2 linked regions of the Longimicrobium terrae genome follow. Each later gene encodes a partner of the first gene's protein in a complex. Links are inferred from orthologs where the notes say so. Each region holds a gene or a part of one and is shown on either strand. Other genes may lie near its edges.

Region 1 (4,646 bases):
GCGCTCGTAGGGAACGTTTACCCGTTCGATGGACCGCGCAAGCCCGGTCCCCGCGTCCACTTCCACCACCGCGCCCTGCAGCGTCAGGTCGCCGTCCGCGGGCTGCAGCCGCTCGCCGCGCGTCAGCGTCAGCTGCCGTTCCACGGAAAGCTCCCACTTCATCCCGATGATGCCGTCCATCCCGCCCGTCATCCCCAGGTCGGTGATGCGCGCCGTGCCCTTGGGAAGGATGCGCTCGTCGGCCGTCTGCACGTGCGTGTGCGTGCCCACCACGGCGGCCACGCGCCCGTCCAGGTAGCGCGCGAACGCCTGCTTCTCGCTCGTGGCCTCCGCGTGGAACTCCACGACAAAGACGTCCGCCTCGTCCTTGAGTTCCGCCAGCAGCCCGTCCACCGCGCGGAAGGGGTCGTCGATGGGCGACATGAAGGTGCGGCCCTGCAGGTTCAGCACGGCCAGGCGCCGGCCGGCGGCCTCGATGACGACGGAGCCGCGGCCGGGGTTGCCGGGCGGATAGTTGTGCGGGCGCAGCAGGCGCGGCTCGGTCTTGAGAAGGGGAAGGATCTCCTTCTTGTCCCACACGTGGTTGCCGGTGGTGATGACGTCCACGCCGGTTTCGCGGAACTCGCGCACGATCTCGGGCGTGATGCCGAAGCCGCCGGCGGAGTTTTCGCCGTTGGCCACCACCACGTCGGCGTTGACGTCCTTTTTTACGAGGCGCAGAAGCTGGGTAAGCGTGCGCCGCCCCGGCGACCCGATGACGTCCGCGACGAAGAGAATCCTCACGTGTGGCGAACCTTTCGAACTGAAGTGCGTGAGTGCGGGGTGCGTTAGTGCGTGAGTGCGACGGCGGCCGCGCACGACGGCCCACCGGCGGCCCCCACCGAACGAGAGCGAATAAATCCGCCGCTCCAACAGCGGGAACCCCCGACACAGCGCTATTCGCGCCCCGTTCGGGGCTTGAACCACCTCACCGCCCGAGATCCGCGCCGAACCTCCAGTCGGCGCTGAGGTCTCCCCCTCTCCCGCTTGCGGGAGAGGGGGCCGGGGGGTGAGGGCTGCCCGCCGCCGCGCCGAACCAACCGGAGCACACGGACCCGCCGTTCTCCCAATCCGTCAAAGTTCGAACTTACCGCCCCTGTGCCGTAATCCGCCCTGGCGCTGAGGTCTCCCCCTCCCCCGCTTGCGGGAGAGGGGGCCGGGGGGAGAGGGGTGCCCGCCGCCGCGCCGGGCTGTCCGAAGCACACGGAGCCGTCGTTCTCCCCCTCTCCGAAGTTCGTCTTCCCTTCCCCAACGACAAAGGGGACACGTACCGTGCCCCCTCGTCCGGCCCGGAAGGCCGCAATCTATCGCCCGGCGGATCAGCGCGCGAAGTCCACCGCGCGCGTTTCGCGAATCACCACCACCTTGATCTGCCCCGGATACTGAAGCTCCGCCTCAATGCGGCGCGCCGTTTCTTCGCTCAGGCGCGTCATGTCCTCGTCGCTCACCACTTCCGGCGTCACCATCACCCGCAGCTCGCGCCCGGCCTGGATGGCAAAGCAGCGCTCCACGCCCGGGAACGAGGTGGCGATCTCCTCCAGCTTCTCCAGCCGCTTGACGTACGTGTCGAACATTTCCCGCCGCGCGCCCGGCCGCGATCCGCTGATGGCGTCCGCCGCGGTCACCAGGAACGACTCGGGGAACATGTGCGGCTCTTCGTCGTGGTGCGCCTTGATGGCGTTCAACACCTGCGCGGGCTCGCCGTACTTCTTGGCCAGGTTCCACCCCAGCTCCACGTGCGTTCCCTCGTGCTCGTGGGTCATCCCCTTGCCCACGTCGTGCAGCAACCCCATCCGCTTCGCCATCGTGGTGTCGAAGCCCATCTCCGCCGCCATGTTTCCCGCCAGCAGCGCGACTTCCTTGGCGTGAAGCAGCTGGTTCTGCCCGTACGACGTGCGGAACTTCAACCGGCCCAGCACCTTGACGACCTCGGGATGCACGCCGTGAATCCCCAGCTCGTACATGATTTCTTCCGCCGCCTCGCGCATTCCCTTGTCCACGTCCAGCCGCGCCTTGGCGACCACGTCGTCGATGCGGCCGGGGTGGATTCGCCCGTCGGACACCAGCTTGTCCAGAGCGATGCGCGCCACCTCGCGGCGGATGGGATCGAATCCGGACAGCACAACCGCTTCCGGCGTGTCGTCGATGATGACGTCGATCCCCGTCGCCTGCTCGAACGCGCGGATGTTGCGCCCCTCGCGGCCGATGATGCGCCCCTTCATCTCGTCGGACGGGAGCGACACGACGGACACGGTCGTTTCGGCCGTGTGGTCCGCGGCGATGCGCTGGATGGCGAGCGAGATGATCTTCTTGGCCTCGCGGTCCGCGTCGCGGCGGGCCTCTTCCTTGATCTCGCGCAGGCGCTGCCCGGCCGTGGCGCGGGCCTCTTCTTCCAGGTCGTGGATGAGCTGCCGGCGCGCCTCGTCGGCGCTCAGGCCGGCCAGCGACTCCAGGCGGTGCTGCACCTCGGCGATGCGGGCGTGGACGGAGTTCGCCTCCACTTCCACGGCCTTTTCGCGCTCCGTAAGCGTCTGGGCGCGGCGTTCCTGCGCGTCGCCCTTTTCATCCAACTGGTGGATCTTGCGGTCCAGCATTTCGCCGCGCTCCTGAAGGCGGCGCTCCAGCCGGTCCACCTCGTCGCGGCGCTTGGCTTCCTCGCGCTCCCACGCTTCGCGGGCGCGGATGGCTTCTTCGCGCCCCTTGAGCACTTCGCTCTTGCGCAGGCTTTCCGCTTCCTTTTCGGCGGCGGCCTCCGCCGCGGAGCGGATGCGGGCGGCTTCGTCTTCGGCGGTGGCGCGGCTGGCGCGAAGGCGGCCCTGGATGACGGACTGCCCGCCAAAGAAGCCGGCGGCCAGGCCCAGCACCGCGGCCACGACGATCAACAGAATGTTCATGGATTTTTATGTCAGCGCGGCCGGAGCCGCGGGGTGTAGCCAAAAGAATCGGTGGCAGAGCCGAACTCCCGCCACCGTGCAACTGAATTCTGCTTCAGGCGCGCCGTGTCACGCGCGCGCAACAAAAAAACATACGTCCACTACACGGTTCCGGGCAAGCCCGGGCGGGCCCCGGAGCCCCGTTCCGCACGGCGCCTCCGCGCGGCCGCGACCCCCGATCCGGGCGGTGCCTGCGTGCGTTGCGGCGGACGGGGTTGATGAACCGCGCCCCCGGTTCCACTTTCCGGAGCAGCGCCGCGGCCGTTCATCCGCCCCGCCCGTCATCCGCCCCTCCCCTGCCCTCCGCGCGCGATGAAGATCCGCATTCTGCTCGTGGCCGCCGCGCTCGCCGCCTGCTCGCACGCCGGGAGGCACGCGGGGCCGCTCCCGTCCCCCGGCCAGCCGGCCGCGCCCGCGTTCCAGCCCAACGAGCTTCAGAACGATCTCTTCAGGCTGTCCGGGCTACGGCCGCTGCAGGCGGTGCGGCTGCCGAACGGCACCCGGGAAGTCCGCGTCTGGCCCGTCACCATGGGCTATCCGCTGCATCTGTACCGCATCGTGCAGACGCCGGCCGGGGTCAGTGGCCAACTCCTGTGGTACTGGCCCACCCAGTTCGACCTCAGCGGGGAGGACCGCGACCCGGAGGGCGAGACTTTTCACGACCTGATCCTCTACTCCCACCAGGGAAACTGCGCCGGCATGCGGCGCGTGTGGCGCACAGCGTTCTGCCGCGCCCGCTTTGTCCGCGAACCGGACTGGGCCGCCGTCCTGCGCCGCATGGACGAACACGGCCTGGACACGCTGCCGGATCCCTCCACCTTCGCGCCGGACAGCATCGTGGTGCTGGACGGATGGGGGTTCCGGGTGGAAACGCGCCGCGAGGACGCCTACCGCACGTACGCGTACGACAATCCCGAGGATCACCCCCGCTGGCCGACGTCGCCGGACGCGATCCGGATGTACCAGGCGCTGTCCGCGGTCGACTCGCTCATCCGTCCGAGCGATTCCGTCCGCATCTACTCGGGCGTGACCACCGGCGCGTGGAACTCCGCCTTCCACCCCTGCGGGACCGGGGAGGCGTGGAATTTTGGCGATGACCTGCGGGACCGGCAGCGTAAGGAGCCGCGTCCCGCGTGGACGGTGGGCGATGATACGACGGCGTTGTACCGCGTGACCGTGCGGGGCCAGGCCAGTCCGCGGTGGCTGGCCCGCAGGTGGGAATCCCGCTTTCCCCGCGAGCTGGACGTGCACGAGATCCTGGAGGTGCGCCCCGCTCCATCCGGCGCGTGCGAGCGCTGACCTCGTCTCGGGACGATGCGCGCGATGTGCTCTTGTGCCGCGCATAGTTCGGCGGATAACGTTCCGCGCCGCCGGACGGGACCGTTCGGCTCCACCGATCATTTCTCGACAACGCTGAACGGATCGTCGTCATGAGACGTTTGTACGCCGCCCTCGTGGCCGGAAGCGCGTTCGCCGGCGCCTGTGCACCCGCGGGGCGGACCGCCGCGCAGCCGGGTGCCGCACCGGCGGGACCCGCGGGCGCGACCAACCAGGGCTGGGTGGCCAACACTGCGCTCTACGAGGTGTTCGTCCGCGACTTTTCGCCCGCGGGCAACCTTAGCGGGGTGATCGATGGGCTGGACCGCATTCAGGCGACCGGCGCCAACGTCGTGT
Region 2 (3,423 bases), on another replicon or contig:
TGGGTCATGGCCGACGCCCAGGCCGCGCACAACGTTTCGTTCTCGATGGCGCAGGGCAACCCGGCCGGCTTCAGCGCCCCCGCGGACAGCCCGTACCTGAACCAGGCCGGCCAGACGTTCGACGTCACGGTCACCATGGAGCCCGGCACCTACAACTATGTCTGCGTGCCGCACATGGCGATGGGCATGGTCGGCTCCATCACCGTTCAGTAAGCAGCGGGTTTCACAACGCAAAAGGAGCCGTCCTTCGGGACGGCTCCTTTTGCGTTTCCGGTCATCCGCGGCTCAGAGGCCGAGCGCGGCGCGGATGGTGGGGTTGATGCGGTTCGCCGTCCACGGCGGCGAAAAGGTGAGCTCCACCTCGGCGTGCTCCACGCCCGGAACGCTTTCCACCGCCTCGCGCGCCTGGTCCAGCAGCTGGCCCGCCACGGGGCAGCCGGGAGAGGTGAGCGACATGGTGACGTCCACGCGGGCGCCGTCGATGCGGATGTCGTAGATGAGACCCAGTACCACCAGGTCCAGGTTCAGCTCCGGGTCCTTGACCTTGCGGAGCGCCTTCTTGATTTCGGCTTCTGTCGCCATGTGTGTTCCTGTGCCTGCGTAATGCGCGGCCGCGGGCCGCGCGTGGCGGACCATACCCGCGCCACGCGGGGCTGTCAACCCGGCGTCCGGTTGCAGGGGCGCGTGAGTCGCGTATCTTTCCCCGGCCCCCACTCCCCTTTACGACACACGAGAACGATGAGCGACAGCAGCACGCCCCGAGTTCGCAAGATCGCGATCAACACCGGCGGCGGCGACGCCCCGGGACTGAACGCGGTGATCCGCGCGGCCACGCTGGCGGCCCTGAGCGAGGGCTGGGAAGTGTACGGCATCCGCCGCGGCTACATGGGGCTGCTGGAGGACGTGGTGGACGACGAGCCGGGCTTCTTTCCGCTCACGGCCAATGCGGTGCGCGGCATCACGCACCTGGGCGGCACCATCCTGGGCACCACCACCCGCGGCAACCCGTTCGGCCTGGAAGTCCGCCAGCCGGACGGCACCTGGGGCAAGGTGGACCGCTCCGACGAGATCGTGGAGCGCTTTCGCGAGCGGGAGATCGATGCCTTGATCGCCATCGGCGGCGACGGGTCGCTGAGCATCGCGCACGCGCTGCACCTGAAGGGGCTGCCGGTGATCGGCGTGCCCAAGACCATCGACAACGACCTGAGCGCCACGGACATGACCTTCGGGTTCCAGTCCGCGGTGGAGGTGGCCACGGACGCCATCGGCCGGCTGCACTCCACGGCCGAGGCGCACCAGCGGGTGATGGTGGTGCAGCTGATGGGGCGCCACACGGGATGGATCGCGCTGGAGTCCGGCCTGGCGGGCGGTGCGGACGTGATCCTCATCCCCGAGATCCCGTACGACATCGACCGCATCGTGGAAAAGGTGAAGCAGCGCGACGTGCAGGGGCGCCGCTTCAGCATCGTGGTGGTGGCGGAGGGCGCGCGCCCGGCCAACGGCGAGGCCAGCTTTCTGGACAGCACCGGCCGCTACGGCGGCATCGCGGACCGCCTGGCCACGCAGATCGAGGCGGCGACGGGCAAGGAGGCACGGTCGATGGTGCTGGGGCACATTCAGCGCGGCGGCGAGCCCATCGCCTTTGACCGCAGCCTTTCCCTGCGCTTTGGCGCGGCCGCGGTGCGCTGCATTCGCGAGGGGAGCCTGGGAACGATGGTGGCGCTGCAGGGCAACCACATCCGCGCGGTGCCGCTGGGCGACGCCATCCGCGACCTGAAGCGGGTGCCGCTGGATTCGGAGCTGGTGGTGTGCTCGCGCCAGCTGGGGATCTCGTTCGGCGACTGAGCCGCGGGTCTGGCGTTCTGCGCAGATCGGGGCGGAATTCCACCCGCGCAATGCTCGGGAAGGTTCGCCCCGTCCGCGTCGCTTCGTGCATAAGGTGTTGTGATTGATTGGTTTGCGCGGCTGACGAGGCCGCCCGGGTGGGCGGCCTCGTTTTCGCTTGCGTACTTGTCTGATCGGCTGCGGCGCTGTTAGGATTATTTCGCAGTAGCAGCCATGTAACAGCCCACGCCGGCGCACCTCTCCGCGCCGGCCCGTCCGCGGTCCCCCGCTCCCCTCGTCCCAGATGCCGGTTCGGTTGGAAGCGCCGCTCCGTCCGCGGCCCGTGGATGAGGTGGGGTCCGCAAGCCTGGACCCGGCGGCGGTCGTTCTCGCCTTCGCCTCCATTCCCCTGGCCGGAACTCCCGACGCCACCGCGCAGGCCTGCGTGGACGCCATCCGCCTGCTGACGCACGGACCGGCGCGCCTGCTGGTGCCCACGCGTCCCGTACCGCTGTCCGTGGGGGACGCCGCGGACGGGCTGGTGTCCGTGCTGCGCTTTCATGCGGCGGGCGGCGAGGGAGAGATGCTGGCTTCCCCGGAGGCGGCGAAGATCGCTCCGCGCCTGCTGGCGCTCATGGCCCAGCAGTTGGCGCGGGTGTGGGCGGTGCAGCAGCAGCGGGCGGAGCAGACGCTGGAACTGGATCAGCTGCGCTTTCACCTGGGCGCGCTGCAGCAGGTGGCGCGCACGCTGGCGGTGGTGCGCGGCGCGGACGAGACGGTGCGGCTGGTGCTGGATTCCGTGGGCGAGGTGTTCTTTGCGTGGTGGGCCGCGCTGTACCACACGGACGGCGAGCAGTACACCTGCCGCGCGGTCCGCTCGCTCCGCGGCGAGTCCGTGGCCTTCGCCATCCCGGCGCGGGTGGTGAACGCCATCACCGGGCCCGGGCGGCCGCCCATCGTGCCGCCGGAAGATGCGGAGATCCGCGACCACGTCCCCGCCGAGGTGGCGGTGGTGGCGCCGCTGGACTTCGGCGATGGCGGGGCGGGGCTGCTGATCCTGGGCCGGCGGATGACGGAGGCGCCGTACGAGGCGCACGACCTGGCCCTGCTGCGGGCGCTGGCGGACTCGTCGGCCATCGCGCTGCGCAACGCCGAGCTGCTGGACCGGCTGCGCGCGCAGGCGACCATCGATCCGCTCACCGGCTGCCACAACCGCCGCGGCTTCGACGAGATCTTGGAGCGGGAGATGGCGCGCGCCCAGCGCTACGGGCGTCCGCTCTCGCTCGTCCTGCTGGACATCGACCGGTTCAAGAGCATCAACGACGACTTCGGGCACGAGGTGGGCGACCACGCGCTGCAGCGCATCGGGCGCGCGGTGCGGCACTCGTTCCGCAGCAGCGACAGCGCGTGCCGCTACGGCGGCGAGGAGTTCGCCCTGATCTTTCCGGAGACGGGGCGGGATGAAGGTTCGCGGCTGGCGGAAAAGATGCGCGTCGTCGTCGAGCAGCTGCCGCCCAACGCCGAGGTGCCGCGCACGCTGACGGCCAGCTTCGGGGTCGCATCCTTTCCGGACGACGCGGCGACGATCCCCGACCTCAT

What was found.
Region 2: rny (region 1) and HNQ61_RS17000 share a complex: the UniProt entries of both Bacillus subtilis proteins name them as parts of the possible RNA degradosome complex. The link is inferred for Longimicrobium terrae from one-to-one orthologs.

The regions. Positions count from the first base shown.
Region 1 is NZ_JACHIA010000002.1:563,362-568,007, reverse strand. The notes cover bases 647-3,633. They hold rny (ribonuclease Y), read right to left. Parts: upstream 2,934-3,633; coding sequence 1,359-2,933; downstream 647-1,358. Other genes in these bases: HNQ61_RS05755 (hypothetical protein), read left to right, coding at 3,285-3,633; HNQ61_RS05765 (TIGR00282 family metallophosphoesterase), read right to left, coding at 647-783. Also shown: more of HNQ61_RS05765, read right to left, coding at 1-646; more of HNQ61_RS05755, read left to right, coding at 3,634-4,271; HNQ61_RS05750 (alpha-amylase family glycosyl hydrolase), read left to right, coding at 4,403-4,646. UniProt on the Bacillus subtilis protein: Endoribonuclease that initiates mRNA decay. Initiates the decay of all SAM-dependent riboswitches, such as yitJ riboswitch. Involved in processing of the gapA operon mRNA, it cleaves between cggR and gapA.
Region 2 is NZ_JACHIA010000011.1:1,034-4,456, forward strand. What follows is about bases 1-2,791. They hold HNQ61_RS17000 (6-phosphofructokinase), read left to right. Parts: upstream 1-738; coding sequence 739-1,845; downstream 1,846-2,791. Other genes in these bases: HNQ61_RS16990 (plastocyanin/azurin family copper-binding protein), read left to right, coding at 1-213; HNQ61_RS16995 (metal-sulfur cluster assembly factor), read right to left, coding at 286-582; HNQ61_RS29640 (GGDEF domain-containing protein), read left to right, coding at 2,168-2,791. Also shown: more of HNQ61_RS29640, read left to right, coding at 2,792-3,423. UniProt on the Bacillus subtilis protein: Catalyzes the phosphorylation of D-fructose 6-phosphate to fructose 1,6-bisphosphate by ATP, the first committing step of glycolysis.